2 regions of the Virgibacillus sp. W0430 genome follow, and region 2 is predicted to be linked to the other one. Evidence: a T-box and tRNA genes for the amino acid it is inferred to sense, from the RefSeq annotation. Region 2 holds a T-box; the other holds one or more tRNA genes.
What was found. The T-box of region 2 lies ahead of serS (serine--tRNA ligase). A T-box ahead of a tRNA ligase gene usually reads a tRNA of that ligase, here a tRNA-Ser.

Region 1 (8,589 bases), on a different contig from region 2:
TTAAACGAAGTGTTATCAAACACGGAGACAGTGCAAATTGCATTGGAAACAATGGCAGGGAAAGGGACTGAAATCGGTCGGAATTTTGAAGAAATTGCTAAAATCATTGATGGGGTAACGCATAACGAAAATTTATCGGTCTGCTTGGATACGTGCCACGTGCACGATGCTGGATATGATGTTGCAAATGATTTTGATGGCGTTTTGAATGAATTCGATAAAGTAATTGGAGTCGATCGCTTAAAAGTCATCCACGTTAATGATAGCAAAAATGAACAAGGTGCCGGCAAGGACAGACATGAAAATATAGGGTTTGGGCATATAGGATTTAAAGCACTTCATTATGTCACGTTTCATGAACAATTGATTGACATCCCTAAAATATTAGAAACTCCTTATGTTGGCGAAGATAAAAAGAATAAAAAGCCTCCGTATAAGTATGAAATTGAGATGTTAAAGCAAGGTACGTTTATATCAGATTTAAAACAACAAATTATGAGTAAATGATACGTTAAATAGAATTTAGAAATAACTAAGGGATGAGAGAATCCGAACGAATGATTCGATTTACAAGATGACTTCGTTCGGATTTGTGTTATAAAAAATTCTAAACCTCATTCGAATAAATGCTCAAGCCCATGTTCTTTAATCATTTTAATAAACAATTGTTCTGCTTTTTCAGCGGTTTCTTTATTTGTAACGCGACTTATTTCGTTATACATTTTCAATCGATCCTTCGCTTCAAATGGATTCGGTTTTGCAGTTTGAATGTACCGTGTCAATTGATTCGCTTCTTCTAAGGAAATAGTGAATCGATATTTCCTGCCATAATGTATTAATTCATGATTTGTAAGCTGCTGTAGCCTGGTCACTACGATACGTTTAAGAATATCCGTCATGAGTTTGCTCCTTTTCATGTTATCGAACGAATGTAATAATTCACTTCATTGTATGTATTTAAATTAAAAAGGAAACCTTTTTACTGCATCATTCCAAAAAATAACATTACTATTAACAGTTGGACTCCATAAACTAAACGTGATCCTTTAAGAAGGGAAGGTTAATTTATGGATGATTATCGAGATGAAGGCATGCAAGATAAAATGGGCGAACAGGACAAACGGCAATCGTTAACAAATTATATGTATGATCAAGCAGAAGAAAAGCGGAACGGTTCAAGAGAGGAAGAAATTGCTGCTGAATTAACAAGTGATACTTTCATCAAAGATGAAGAGGATGTACAGAAAGACACGAATTGGTCATTTGGATGGATTTCTGTTGTACTCTCTATTCTATCCTTTTTTATAATACCGATTATATTCGGTGCTGCTGGCATTATCCTAGGATTTATGGCTAGGAGAAGAGATGCAGAAATTTTAGGAAATACTGCTATCGTTGTTGGTACATTATCAATAGTAATTCGCCTGTTTCTTCCAATTGTATCATCATGAAGCTGATTTATTCAGCTTCTTTTTATGCTCGCAAAAGGTGATTAATGGTATACTATGGGAGAGTAGTGTCTTTAGCTGGAAAATAATAATATTCGTCTGCTATCAAACGATATGGATTTGTATGCGGGTTTAGTTTTTTAAAGTCTTCCATAATTTTTTCCATACGAATGCTATCGGATGAATATAACCTTTCGGACATTGTTAAAACAGTATCGCCAGAGCGCGCTTTAATTTTAACAATCGAATTTTCCTGCTTGTCAATTGGCACAACTTCTTCATACAAAATAGATCCTTTAGTAAGGTCATTATACATACTCATTAGAAATAAAATAATAAAAAGATAAACAGCCATTCTTTTTAACATTCCCATAAAATCACTTCCTTAGTGTAGGAGTGGCTTAATTATAGAGGAGGAATACCATTGGTCTTACCTATAGTAGATGCTGGTTGGGTCTTATTTTTAATAACATTTTTTGGTACGATGTTTTTGATTGGTGAAATACTTGTTAATATGCGTGGTATATTTGGACTATTAGGTATCGGATTAATAACATTTTATTTTTATGGAAATATTGTAGAACCGAGCACCTTTATTTTAATGCTTATTGTGTACTTTATTGGATTATTACTTATTATCGCAGATGGTAAGCTAATTAATGATGGTACTCTGGCGACATTAGGCTTGGCATGCATGCTATTAGCAACTGCATTAGCAGCACAAAATATTTCATCAGGGTTATATGCTGTTATTGGAGTGTTACTCGGAAGTGGATGTGCCTTTTTTTTCCTGAAAATGTTTAAGCGAAGAAATATGTGGGAAAAGATTGCACTTAAGGATCGATTGACGAAAGATAAAGGCTATAGTTCCATGAATAAAGAATATGAAGGATTGGTTGGGCTACATGGCGAAACATTAACAGATTTACGTCCGGTCGGAACAATCTCTATTAATGGTCAAGATTTTAGTGGAATTTCGAATGCGCAATGGATTGAAAAAGGAAGTAAAATAGTAGTTGTAAAGGTTGACGGTACAAGAATACTCGTAAAAAAGCTAGAACCATAATTATACCTTTGCAGACCAATTGTAAACATAGTGTAAAATATTTAAAAGTTACTTTACAAATTATGTTTGATTTTTGATAATAGGACATGGACAAGCTATTACATAAAAAGGCACAACACGAGTGAGGTTGATTATCAATTGGAAATTAATGTACAGCAACTCATATTTGAGTTTGTAGGTGGACTCGGAATATTTCTCCTAGGTATAAAATATATGGGAGAAGGTTTGCAAAAGTCAGCAGGTGATCGTCTAAGGGATATACTAGATAAATTCACAAGTAATCCGTTTCTAGGTGTTCTTGCTGGAATTATCGTAACTATTCTTATACAGAGCAGTTCAGGTACGACTGTACTAACTGTTGGCTTAGTAAACGCTGGCTTTATGACACTTAGACAAGCAATAGGCGTTATTATGGGAGCTAATATCGGTACGACCGTGACAGCTTTTATTATTGGGATAAATATTGGCGAATATGCATTACCGATAATTGCTGTAGGATGTTTTTTGCTTTTCTTCTTTTCTAATCAAAAAGTAAATGCAGCAGGTCAAACGATATTTGGATTTGGTGCTTTGTTTTTCGGTTTAGGCTTAATGAGCTCTGGAATGAAGCCTTTACGTAGCTTGGAAGTTTTTCATGAGTTAACTGTAGATATGAGTTCAAATCCTGTATTAGGTGTTGCTATTGGAACAGTATTTACGTTAATCGTACAAAGCTCCAGTGCTACAATAGGTATTTTGCAAGGGTTGTTTAGTGAAGGGGCAATTAGTTTAAAAGCAGCTATTCCAGTTTTGTTTGGCGATAATATTGGTACAACAATAACAGCAATAATTGCTTCTTTAGGAGCTACTGTAGCAGCAAAAAGAGCAGCATATACGCATGTTATTTTCAACTTAGTAGGTGCGACCGTCTTTCTTCTTATTCTTGATGTTTTTACGAAATATGTGCTATTCTTACAAGGAAAATTTAATCTCAATCCAGAAATGACGATAGCCTTTGCTCACGGTAGTTTTAATATAGCTAATACGATTATTCAATTTCCATTTATAGCGATTCTTGCTTGGATGGTCACAAAAATTATTCCAGGTGAAGATGTTACAGTTGAATATAAACCAAAACATTTAGATCCGATTTTTCTTCAACAGTCGTCTACGTTAGCCCTTTCTCAAGCGAAATCGGAAATTATTCGCATGGGCGAGTACGCTTATAAAGGTTTAGAAGAAACGAGCTTATATTTGACTACACAACAGCAGAAGCATTCAGAAATGGCAATGCAAATTGAAGGTGCGCTAAATAATCTTGATCGAAATATTACCAATTATTTAATAAGTATTTCCAGCGGAACATTATCAGAAGCAGAGAGTGCAAAACATACAGCACTTATGGATTCAGTTCGAGATATAGAAAGAATTGGAGATCATTTCGAAAACATAATTGAATTAATTGACTATAAAATATCAAACAAAATTAATTTGACGGAAAGTGCTCATGAAGATTTAAATAATATGTTTGATTTAACCATTCTAACCGTTAAACAGGCAGTTAAAGCCCTTGATTTAATGGATAGAGAGGAAGCCCTAGTTGTTGTACAAAAAGAAGACCAAATTGATAAAATGGAGAGAACGTATCGAAAGAAACATATAATTCGCGTAAATGAAGGTAGATGTTCTGGATCAGCTGGTATCGTATTTGTGGATATTATTAGTAATTTAGAGCGAATAGGAGATCATGCAGTTAACATTGCCGAGGAAGTATTAAGCGAGAAGTTATAATTGTTTAATAATTAGATCTTTTAATAATATGTTGAAATAAATAAATGAACATGCTATAGTATGTATTGTTCTTTCCCGAAATTACATACTGTAGCATGGATTTATTTTAGTAAAAGTTTTGTGAAACAAGCATAAATAAAGTGTTGACAGATTGGATCTAACGTGGTAAATTATATCTTGTCGTCTTAATTAACATCTAATTGAATATAAAACATACTGCTTACATTTATCTTTATTAATTTAACTTATTCCACAGTAGCTCAGTGGTAGAGCTATCGGCTGTTAACCGATCGGTCGTAGGTTCGAATCCTACCTGTGGAGCCATGTGGCGGCGTAGCTCAGCTGGCGAGAGCGTACGGTTCATACCCGTGAGGTCGTGGGTTCGATCCCCTCCGCCGCTACCATTAAATTATAAGGACCCTTAGCTCAGTTGGTTAGAGCTATCGGCTCATAACCGATCGGTCGCAGGTTCGAATCCTGCAGGGTCCACCATAAAATGTCGGAGGAATACCCAAGTCTGGCTGAAGGGATCGGTCTTGAAAACCGACAGGGGTGTCAAAGCCCGCGGGGGTTCGAATCCCTCTTCCTCCTTTTTGATACATATTAACTGTTTAATTACGTAGAACAAGCAGGACTACACCGAATACGGTTCGAGTAACCCCGAAGCACATATCATCGAAGCATAGGCTAGAAGATGTAGGTGTCAAACTCAAATAATAAACTACATTATATTATGGCTCGATAGCTCAGTCGGTAGAGCAAAGGACTGAAAATCCTTGTGTCGGCGGTTCGATTCCGTCTCGAGCCACTTTATGAAAAGCATTGGGATTAACCCAATGCTTTTCATATGCTTATAATTTGCATGAATGAATGGGCTTTGATACTCTTTAAATGAAGGGTTGATTTACCAATTCTTCCAAAATAAAAAGTAATTTAAAGGGAGACGATAATTAATGGCTAAATTTGAATTACCTGAACTACCATACGCATATGAGGCATTAGAACCAACTATAGACAAAGAAACGATGAACATCCATCACACAAAGCATCATAATACGTATGTAACAAAACTAAATGATGCACTAGAAGGCCATAGTAATCTCCAAGAGAAATCAGTGGAGGATTTAATTTCAGATTTAGATGCAGTACCAGAAAGCATTCGTACAGCAGTTCGCAATAATGGTGGCGGACATGCAAACCACAGCCTGTTTTGGAAAACACTTTCTCCAAATGGCGGTGGAGAGCCATCCGGTGAACTAGCTGAAAAAATTAATTCTAAATTTGGAAGCTTTGATAAATTTAAAGAACAATTTGAAGCAGCAGCAGCTGGTCGTTTCGGGTCTGGTTGGGCTTGGCTTGCTTTAAATAATGGAGAAATTGAAATTATGAGTACACCAAACCAAGACTCTCCTTTAATGGAAGGAAAAACTCCTCTATTGGGACTTGATGTTTGGGAGCATGCATACTATTTAAAGTATCAAAACAGACGCCCAGAATATGCAAAAGCGTTTTGGGATGTAGTAAACTGGGCTGAAGTTGAAAAGAACTACAGCAACAACAAATAAAAAGCGAAAAGCCACGAAACGTTTACGTTTTCGTGGCTTTTTATATTGACGCTTTCTAGAATCGATACGGAATGAAGAGCTTAACAGCGATGAAGAACCCTGTTACAAACTGATAGTGCTTCCTATGAGTAAAATGATTGTGGGGGAACAGATGCACGAATCTAACTAGATAATATGTGATCAATTTAACTTCGAACGATATACACATGAATAACACCGTTGATATTCACTGCATGTGGATGCTTTCCGCGGGCACGGCTTCAGCCTCCACGGAAAGCGTAGTGTATATCTACTGCGGTCGGTAGGAATCAATACTAAAATTAACGAATACAAAGAGAGGTTTTTAACTTCTTAAAATAACACCCACAAATATTTGACTCAATCTAGTGCTTCAAAGAAGTTGACATCGACCCAAACGGAAAACATAAACTTCTTAAGAGGAAATAAGTGAGATCAAACACATGCTATTTTTGGCTGTTTACAACTTTATATCGTTTTAGGTGCTATCTCAATTGCTCCGATACAGTTGTAGTAGATTTTAATTCATTGTTCTAGAAGTACAGCTACTCATTACGTTAGCGTGCATAGCTGAGCGACAAATTCAGATCTAGAAGAGTCAGCTACTTAAAGACCAACATGGTTATTATATGCGGTTCTTTTAATGAACGAAAACAATTATAAAAAGTCACGTGGAAATTACTTTTGTAATCTTCACGTGATTTTTCCCACTCAAAGGCTGTCATTCCACATATTTTTTTCCATCACTATCAGCAACCCTTATTTACGTGGTTTCTTTACGTTTTTAATTTTACATATCTCAGAACGAATTGTTCACACTATGAACTATATAAAGGGGTTTTGAGATATGCAAAATATATTACATGCTTTATTTGAAAAGGTCGAAATAACAAGAGATTTACTCCTCTTACTCGTTATTGGCGGTCTTTATTCATTAGGTATATTTTTATCAAACACATTTGTAAACGTCTATTTATGGAAGCAATCAGGCGATTATATTACGATTGCAATGTATAATTTAGCTATCTTTATTTTTCAGCCTGCTACTTTTATTGTAGCAGGAAAAATAGCAAAGAAAATCGATCGAATTGTCGTTCTACGACTAGGAGTCATTTTTTTATCGATTTTCTTTTTGAATGTGTTAATTATTGGTGAAAAAGCAGCTTATTTTAATTTTTTACTCGGTAGTTTGCTTGGTATCGGCTATGGTTTTTATTGGTTAGCTTTTAATGTATTAACTTTCGAAATAACAGAACCAGATACCCGTGATTTTTTCAATGGTTTTTTAGGAGTTCTGGAGTCGTTCGGTGGGATGATCGGTCCAATACTGGCGGGATTTATTATATCGATCATGACAGCGAACACAGGGTATAAAACAATATTTACAATATCTTTTTTATTATTTATTTTGGCGGTAGTATGTAGTTTCTTTCTGGAGCGCCGTAAAGCTGAAGGTCAATTTAAATTCAAACAAGTATTAGACGAACGATTTGAAAATAACAACTGGAAAAAGACATTGCATGCACACATTTTTCAAGGAATAAGAGAGGGCATATTTTTATTTGTTATAACGATATGGGTTTTCTTAACTACGAAAAGTGAATTAGCATTAGGAACATTTAATTTATTTTTATCGGGCCTATCTTTTATTTTTTATTTTGTGGCTACTAAAGTAATCAAGCCAACAAAACGAAAGCAAGCGATATTGGTTGGTGGTCTAATGCTTTATTTCTCAATTTACGTCATATTATTTCAAATTAGTTATTGGCATTTAATGATCTATGCGATCATTATTGGAATTGCCTACCCGATAATTAATGTACCTTACATTTCGATGACGTATGACGTAATTGGCAAAGCCCGATTTGCAAAAGAGCTAAGAATTGAATATATTGTCGTACGTGAATTGTTTGTAAATCTTGGAAGAGTGGTTGCTATTGTGATCTTTTTAATAGGCGTAACAATATTTCCTGCACAAACTGTTATCCCGTTTTTATTAGCAACATTCGGTGCAGGGTATTTAATGATTTTCTTTTTTATGAAAGATATTTACTTAACAGAGCCTTCTAGTAAAGAAGTCATTGTAAAAGAACAACTGTCCGATGAAAAAAATAGATAAATCATTAAAAAGCGAGATGAAAAATGATATAATAGAGGATCGAGAATAAGATCATTGAGCAGGCGGGAGCGATATGGGAATGAAAAAGAAAAAAGCACAACTCCCTTTTCGATTAAATATATTATTTTTCATTGTATTTTTACTGTTTTCTGTGTTAATCGTGCAATTAGGAATTGTGCAGATTCTAAAAGGGGAAGCTTTTCAGCAGGAAATTGATCGGACAATTCAAGATACAACAAAAATACCTGTACCGAGAGGGAAGATGCTTGATCGCTATCATAATGTAGTTGTCGACAACATGCCACTATACTCGATAACATATACACCACCTAAAGGAGTGCAAGCAGAGGATAAGCTTGAGCTCGCAGAAGACCTGGCACGCTTTATTGCAATGGATAGCGATGAGGAATTAGATCGAGTGACGTTAAGAAATAAAAAAGAGTATTGGTATTTAAAAAATAAGGAAAAAGCGGTTGCTCGGCTATCAGATGAAGAAAAACAAAAATTAAATGATGTGGAGCAATATGATCTAGCTTTAAAAAGAATTACGGAAGATGAAGTACGTGACTTTTCCAAAGAAGAGCTTGAAGTTATTGCTATTAA
Region 2 (8,589 bases):
GTCGCGGTATTCAAGGAATGGGAACGAATGAGGATGATTTTGTTGAGCATTTAGTATCTACATCGACACATAATACGGTATTGTTTTTTACAAACAAAGGGAAAGTCTATCGAGCTAAAGGCTATGAAATACCAGAGTTTGGTCGTACAGCTAAAGGCTTGCCTATTATAAATTTACTGCAAATAGAAAAAGATGAATGGATTAACGCAGTAATTACTGTGAAAGACTTTGTCGATGATTGGTACTTATTCTTTACAACGAAGCACGGCATATCGAAACGCTCTCCATTATCTCAGTTTGCCAATATACGTAAAGGCGGTTTAATTGCGGTTGGCCTACGAGATGAGGACGAACTTATATCTGTTCGTTTAACGGACGGTAATAAAGATATTATGATTGCAACAAAGCAAGGTTATTTAATTCGCTTTGAAGAAGAACAAGTGCGTTCCATGGGGAGGACGGCTGCTGGCGTTCGTGGGATTACCTTACGTGAAGAAGATGAAGTTGTTTCAATGGAGATTTTAGAAAAGGATATGCAAGTCCTCCATGTAACGAATAAAGGTGTAGGAAAACGAACACCTGAAGAACAGTATCGTAAAACAAATCGTGGTGGAAAAGGTATATTTACATGTAAATTAACAGATGAGACCGGACATGTCGTTGCAGTGAAGGCAGTAACCGGTGAAGAAGATATGATGTTAATTACAGTCGCAGGTGTATTGATTCGTATCCCAGTAGACAGTATTTCTCAAACAGGACGGAATACGCAAGGTGTACGGCTTATACGCTTGCAAGCCGATGAAGAGGTTGCAACCGTTGCCCAAGTTAATCGTGAGGAAGAAACGGATGAAGTAGAAGAAGTTGAGAACGATGAGATAGAAGAATCGACAGAGAACGAAGAATAATAGATCTAATAAATAACGAGGTGATTCGATTAGCATGTAAAAAGCTGGAGAATCACCTTGTTTATCCTTCCTAATTTTTATAATATTTAAATTACATAGATGACTGTATGATGGGGGTGCAGGCTTGCAAGTTAATACAACGCAACTTACGACAGGATGTATATTGCTTAAAAGTGTTATAGGGCCAAGTGGCCGGCCAATCGTATTAGAAAATACAGTGCTTGCAGATGAGCATATTACGATATTAAAGAAATTTTTAATAGAATCCGTTCACGTCTCTCCGAAATTAGCAAATGGAGAGTTGTTTAAACCAAAAATGCAAGACGAAGCAGAACAAGTAGAAAAAATAAAACGACAGCACGTAGATGAAGAACTTACGTTAGCAGAACATTACCTTCAAGTTGTAGAACAATTTAAAAAAATGTATCATCAATGGCAGAACAACGTACCGATCGATATGCCTCAAGTACGGAAAATGATGCTCCCATTACTAATGCGGGTTGAACAATTTGGATCAGCTGTTTTTCGCCTACAGCAGTATTCTAATAAGCAGGACTACATATATCATCATTCTGTTTCTGTAGGCCTTTTATCAGCTTATATTGGTCAAAAAATGAATTTGTTGAAAAACGAGTGGTTGCAACTCGGGTTAGCAGGGGTATTAAGCGATAGTGGGATGGCAAAAATAAACACGTATTATATGGAAGACCGTCCATTGACATCGAGAGAATTTGATGAAGTAAAACAACATCCGATTTTTTCCTATCGACTAGTAGAAAAAATCCCAACGCTTTCTCAACAGGCGAAGCTAGCAATCTTACAACACCACGAGAGAATGGATGGTACAGGATACCCGTATCAGATGAAAGGAAACAAAATTCATCTATACGCACAAATTATTGCTGTGTGTGACACCTATCATGCGATGACTTGTGAGCGCATTTACGCAAAGAAAGCTTCCTCCTTTAAGGTAATTGAACAATTGCAAGGGAAGCAATTTTCAAGGCTTTCTCCTAAGGTAGTTTTGGTATTTATCGAAAGCTTAACAAACTTCTCAATCGGTACGCGCGTAAAGTTATCTAATGAAAAAGAAGGCGAAATCGTATTTATAAATAATAAACAACCGACAAGACCGATGATAAAGCTAACGGATAGTAGAGAAATAATTAGTTTAGAAAACAATATGAATCTTTACATTGAAGAAGCAATTGATGGATAAGCCGATAATCGAAATGATTTCAAATACAATTGCTATAATTAAACGATATGGTGTTGGATGTTAACCGAATGGCGATTGCTTTAGCAATTCGTAACCGATTAATAAAGGAACCTTTTTACGTGCAACTTGAAGATAATGAGCGATTAATGGGTAGTCGACATCCGACTTTGTACCTAATAGATCTCCCCACCATTCCGTTTCATAACGGCAAATCATACTTAAATTGTACAATATCAAATAATGGTTGATTGACTCCGAATAGACTTCGTACATATCGCGTGTAGAAGGAAAATAAATTTTGTCATTATCGTTATTAATTTTAAACGGTCCGCGTGCTTCGTTGACCGGGACGGTTAAGGTGATATGGATCTTCTCCTTGTCGGTAACAACCGTTCCAATTTGTGGTAAATATGGGCGAATACGCTGTATTAATGCTTCTGTCGTTAAATGATAGTGATCAAGAAGTCGTAGTGGGAAATGGATTTCTGTTGTCCCTAAGTTTCCTACTGCAACCATTCCTTGTTCTTTATTGTTAAAATGAAAAAACGTATTCAATTCTGGTATGCTGGCGAGTAACGCTTTCATATTCCATTTCGAAAGTGCTTGTTTTTTTATTCCGTAAACGTGTTCAGCAAAATAAGGAAACAACCCATTCTGCTGTGCTTTTACTTCATCATGAAGAAAAGTATACTGTTTCTTTTTTCTCCTTCTAGTAGAAACACCGTGCGCTAAAATTGAGGATGTTTCAGGATAGTTTGGTCGAATGGTTAGTACAATTGCTTTAATCAAATGCGTTAAGCCATAATAGTATAAAATTGGTTGAATAAAAGTTTCTGCCGTTTCCCCTGTTTTATAAAATTGACGCCCGTGCTGTAAGTAATATAGAAACCGATTACTGTTTTCGTAGCTCTTTAACGGTGCATCCTTCACTTTTCGTTTACTGTAGCAATGGAGCAAGTATTGCTGTGCTGTTTGCTGTGACTGTAAATAAGTTAGAAAGGTTACGATTTTATGTTTATCCAATGCTTATCCTCCCTTAAGTATCTCAATATTTCGAATCAATTTTCTTTTTATCGTAAACGCTTCACAAGTTGAAAAAAAGCACATGATAACGTATTGTAATTTACAATACATAAAACAAAAACCTTTAAGAAAATAATAAATTATGGTATAAGTGTAGCCAAAATATAAAGAATGTATCACTTGTTAAACGGTATCTGAATATTAAGGAGGATGAAAATGGAGGGTAAATTTGCTAAAGAAGGATTAACATTTGATGATGTATTACTCGTACCTGCAAAGTCAGAGGTGCTACCAAAGGACGTTTCTGTAAGTACAGAGTTGGCACCAAATTTAAAATTAAGTGCTCCTTTTATTAGCGCAGGGATGGATACAGTTACCGAAGCAGATATGGCGATAGCTATGGCAAGACAAGGCGGTTTCGGGGTCATTCATAAAAACATGCTTATCGAAGAACAAGCAGAAATGGTCGATCGCGTAAAACGGTCAGAAAGTGGTGTAATAACGAACCCATTCTTTCTCACTCCAGAACATCAAGTATTCGATGCAGAACACTTAATGGCTAAATTTAGAATATCAGGTGTTCCAATCGTAAATAACATTGAAGATCAGAAGCTTGTTGGAATTTTGACGAATCGCGATTTGCGTTTTATTGAGGATTATTCGATTTTAATTTCAGAAGTAATGACGAGCGAAAATTTAGTAACGGCAGCAGTAGGGACTACGTTGGAACAAGCGCAAAAGATTTTGCAAAAACACCGAATTGAAAAGCTGCCACTTGTTGACGAAGATAATGTATTAAGAGGGCTTATAACGATTAAAGATATCGAAAAGGTAATTGAGTATCCACATTCTGCAAAAGATGCACAAGGTCGATTAGTTGTAGGTGCAGCAGTTGGGGTAACAGGAGATTCTTTAAAACGAATTGACAAGCTTGTAGAAGCTGGTGTCGATGTGATCGTTATTGATACAGCACATGGGCATTCAAAAGGTGTGCTTGATCAAGTAAAGCAAGTTCGGTCATTATATCCCGACTTACCGATTATTGCTGGAAATGTAGCTACTGCAGAAGCGACAAAGGACTTAATTGAAGCTGGTGCATCCATTGTTAAGGTTGGTATTGGACCAGGTTCTATTTGTACGACTCGTGTCGTTGCTGGCATAGGAGTACCACAAATTACAGCGGTGTATGACTGTGCACAAGCAGCGGCTCCATATGGTGTTCCAATAGTTGCTGATGGGGGTATAAAGTTTTCTGGTGACATAGTGAAAGCATTAGCAGCAGGTGCGAGTGCTGTTATGCTAGGGAGTTTGTTTGCAGGTGTCACAGAAAGCCCGGGAGAAATGGAAATATTCCAAGGTAGACAATACAAGGTTTATCGGGGAATGGGTTCTCTAGGTGCGATGAAAGCGGGCTCTAAAGACCGATATTTCCAGGAATCTGATGATGTGAAAAAGCTTGTTCCAGAAGGTATTGAGGGACGAGTTGCATATAAAGGGTCACTGGCGAATACGATTCACCAATTACTAGGTGGATTAAGAGCGGGTATGGGGTATTGTGGTACACCAACACTTGAAGCGTTACGAAAAGATGGGCAATTTATACGCATAACAAACGCTGGATTAAAGGAAAGTCATCCACACGAAGTACAAATAACGAAAGAAGCTCCTAACTATCGCATTTAAACAATCATTTCGTATCCATTTACAATTAATACGATATTTATAATAGATTATAACGGAGGGATTAGGTGGAACTAATCCCTATCTTATTTTGGACAAGAGGATCTATTTGGACGGTATGCAATACATTTCTTTTCACATGAAGTGTACATAATCGTGTTCAGCGTAATTAACTGCTGAGATGGTGTAAAAAGCTTTCTTATCGCCTAGTCTATTTGTTATGTAGGCATTACTGGTAGGAAAAACGTATAAATTGGTAAATATATATTTTACAAAGGCAATTTTTCAATGTCTATTTTTGTGGTAAAATATCAGAGGATGCAATTATGGATATTGTATGTTTACATAATTGTAAAACTTTTACTTAAAAGGAAATAAGCGGAGGTAAAAAGATTGAAACAGAGCATAAAAAAAGGTGTTTTCGCAAGCTTTATCATAATGTTATTAACTTCATTTGTAGTTCAGCCAACTTTTGTACAAGCAGCAGAAACAGTAGATATAAATGCAGAGTCTGCTATTTTAGTTGATGCAAATAGCGGAAAGATTTTATACGAAAAAAACGCGGACGAAGCACTGCCTCCAGCTAGTATGACAAAAATGATGACCGAATACCTTGTCTGGGAAGCGATTGAAAAAGGAACGATAACGTGGGATGATACAACGCAAATAAGCGATGTACTTTATAAAGTGTCCGCAAACACGAGCTTTTCCGGGATCGGTTTACGACAAAATATAGATTACACCGTACGAGACTTGTATAACGCAATGGCAATTAACTCCGATAATGCAACGACAATGGCACTTGCGGAGCTGATAGCTGGTACAGAAGGTGAGTTCGTCAAAATGATGAACGCAAAAGCGGAGGAAATGGGATTGCCAGCAGCTAAATTTGTAAATTCCACTGGATTGGATAATAAATCGCTCGGCGAGCATTATCCAGAAGGTACGAATCCCGATGATACGAACTTGTTATCAGCTAAATCAGCTGCACTGCTTGGCTATCATTTAGTGACAGATTATCCGGAGTCATTAGATATTTCCAGTATTCCTGAAATTGAATTTGATGAGCAAATGATTCGCAACTGGAATTGGATGCTTCCTCATCAAGCAACTTTTTTAAAGCCTTATGTGTACGAAGGTGTTGATGGGCTAAAAACTGGTTTTACAGAAAAAGCTGGCTATTGCTTTACTGGAACAGCTGAACGAAATGGTAATCGCCTCATATCCGTAGTTATGAAAACAGCGAGTGAGGAAGAACGTTTTAAGGAAACGGCAAAATTGCTCGATTATGGGTTTACTCATTTTGAGTCAAAGGAATTGTTTAAAGCGGGCTACCAGGTAAAGGATCAAGCAACCCTTCCAGTTATAAAAGGAAAAAGTGACGAGGTAGAGATTGCGCTCAAGGATTCATTTACAGCACCGATAAAAAAAGGCGAAGAGGATAAATACACTTTACAATTCGAAATCGACCAAGCTAAGCTAAATAATGAAGGCGAATTAGAAGCTCCTGTTAAAAAGGGAGAAAAAGTAGGTACAGCAACTTTAATCTACGATGGCGATGCAGATAATGGATATATTATTGAAAAAGGTAATAATAAAATCGATGTTGTGACAACGAAAGCAGTAGAAAAGAAAAATTGGTTTATGATTATGCTTGGCTCCATTGGTGACTTCTTTCGTGGATTGGTCACTAGTATTGTAGATATGATTAAAGGCTTATTTTAATACGAAAATAGTTCATATTTGGTGAGGAATCGGATGGGTTAGCATACTGTTTGCATCCTTCCGCTAAATTGTCTAATATAATAGTAATGAAATACGAAAAGTAATGATGGGAAAAAGTAATTGTAGATTATTTTTTAGAGAGTCGATGGCTGGTGAAAATCGATAAAAATGTACAGTGAATCCGTCCCTGAACTAGTTTATGGAAATTGAGTAAATAAACTCGGATTTGTTCCGTTATCAACAGTGAGCCGGAAGATGATTCTTCAATCAGGGTGGCAACGCGGGTATACTCTCGTCCCTAGTTATAGGGCGGGAGTTTTTTGTATTTTTACGTATGTTCAAGCAGGCGAATATACGTACGATAGACTGCACCTAAAAATAACGGGTGGTTTGAAAATATAGGAGAAAGGCAAAAAAATAATTTAATAACTTTTAGGAGGAGAAGCCAATGTTAGATATAAAATTTTTACGAACAAATTTTGAAGAAATCACAAAAAAATTAGCTTATCGTGGAGAGGATTTATCAGAGCTAGATAAGTTTAGTGTATACGATGAACGAAGAAGAGCTTTAATTGCGGAAACAGAAAGCTTGAAAGCACAACGCAATGAGACTTCAAAACAAATATCGATACTGAAAAAGGAAAAGCAGGATGCTGCCGACGCAATTCATGAAATGCGCAAAGTAGGCGATCGTATTAAAGCGCTTGATACAGAGCTCACTGAAGTCCAACTTAAATTAGACAAAATTATGTATTCGATCCCAAACATACCTCATGAAAGTGTGCCTATTGGAGAAGATGAGGAAGACAATGTAGAGGTAAGAAAGTGGGGGACGATTCCTTCGTTCTCCTTTACTGCAAAGCCACACTGGGATGTTGCCTCTGACTTAGGCATTATTGACTTTGAGCGTGCTGCAAAGGTTACTGGCAGTCGATTTGTATTTTATAAAGGGTTAGGTGCACGACTGGAGCGGGCATTGTATAATTTTATGCTTGATTTGCATGTTGATGAACACGGATATGAAGAAATGCTTCCTCCGTATATTGTAAATCGAACAAGTATGACAGGTACTGGACAATTGCCGAAATTTGAAGAAGATGCATTTCGTATTGCTGATTGGGATTACTTTTTAATTCCAACTGCAGAAGTACCAGTAACGAATTTCCATCGAGATGAAATATTGAAAGAAAGCGACTTACCAAAAAAGTATACAGCATATAGCGCTTGCTTTCGCTCAGAGGCAGGATCAGCTGGAAGAGATACGCGTGGACTCATCCGTCAGCATCAGTTTAACAAAGTAGAACTTGTACATTTTTCAAAACCAGAGGATTCGTATGAAACGTTGGAGCAGTTAACGAAAACAGCAGAGAAGGTGTTGCAGCTTTTAAAACTGCCTTATCGCGTAATGAGTATGTGTACGGGAGATTTAGGCTTTACGGCTGCAAAAAAGTACGATATTGAAGTATGGATTCCAACACAGGAAACGTATCGAGAAATATCATCTTGCTCTAATTTTGAGGCTTTCCAAGCTAGAAGAGCAGGTATTCGTTACCGAAGAGAAGATAATGGTAAGCTTGACTATGTTCATACGTTAAATGGATCTGGGTTAGCTGTAGGTCGGACGGTAACTGCAATTTTAGAAAACTATCAACAAGAGGATGGTTCGGTAATAATCCCTGAAGTATTACGTCCATATATGGGCGGTAGATCTGTAATTAAGTAAACAATAGCTCCCGGAAACGTTGCACGGTTTTTTCGGGAGCGTAACTTGTTCCTTCGGTATATATTAACGGCCTATAAATAGTAAACGTACGTAGCTTTTACTTTTTCTGTAAAAGAGCGGAATGGATACACTGTTTTTCAAGCTGCTAAATATCCTTCTACAAATACTTTATTCATTTTTTTTACTTTACCAATTGACAAGCAAACGATAGTATTGTATATTATAAAATGTTGCTACGGAGGTATACCCAAGTCTGGCTGAAGGGATCGGTCTTGAAAACCGACAGGGGTGTCAAAGCCCGCGGGGGTTCGAAT

Region 1: it encodes a tRNA-Ser, which carries the amino acid that the T-box ahead of serS (serine--tRNA ligase) is inferred to sense. The anticodon was not compared.

What each region holds. Positions count from the first base shown of each region.
Region 1 is NZ_JBPYCS010000037.1:3,449-12,037, reverse strand. Features, by position in the region: gene ACLIBH_RS13205 (deoxyribonuclease IV) at 1-507, shown strand, start outside; gene ACLIBH_RS13200 (DUF2624 family protein) at 615-899, opposite strand; gene ACLIBH_RS13195 (hypothetical protein) at 1,068-1,451, shown strand; gene ACLIBH_RS13190 (hypothetical protein) at 1,504-1,821, opposite strand; gene ACLIBH_RS13185 (NfeD family protein) at 1,873-2,514, shown strand; gene ACLIBH_RS13180 (Na/Pi cotransporter family protein) at 2,653-4,284, shown strand; tRNA gene ACLIBH_RS13175 (tRNA-Asn) at 4,534-4,608, shown strand; tRNA gene ACLIBH_RS13170 (tRNA-Met) at 4,612-4,688, shown strand; tRNA gene ACLIBH_RS13165 (tRNA-Ile) at 4,700-4,776, shown strand; tRNA gene ACLIBH_RS13160 (tRNA-Ser) at 4,786-4,875, shown strand; tRNA gene ACLIBH_RS13155 (tRNA-Phe) at 5,020-5,092, shown strand; gene ACLIBH_RS13150 (superoxide dismutase) at 5,238-5,849, shown strand; gene ACLIBH_RS13145 (MFS transporter) at 6,715-7,986, shown strand; gene ACLIBH_RS13140 (peptidoglycan D,D-transpeptidase FtsI family protein) at 8,066-8,589, shown strand, end outside.
Region 2 is NZ_JBPYCS010000013.1:64,014-72,602, forward strand. Features, by position in the region: gene gyrA (DNA gyrase subunit A) at 1-905, shown strand, start outside; gene ACLIBH_RS08780 (HD-GYP domain-containing protein) at 1,030-2,124, shown strand; gene ACLIBH_RS08785 (YaaC family protein) at 2,185-3,147, opposite strand; gene guaB (IMP dehydrogenase) at 3,364-4,830, shown strand; gene ACLIBH_RS08795 (D-alanyl-D-alanine carboxypeptidase family protein) at 5,221-6,552, shown strand; T-box leader at 6,647-6,855, shown strand; gene serS (serine--tRNA ligase) at 7,001-8,275, shown strand; tRNA gene ACLIBH_RS08805 (tRNA-Ser) at 8,513-8,589, shown strand, end outside.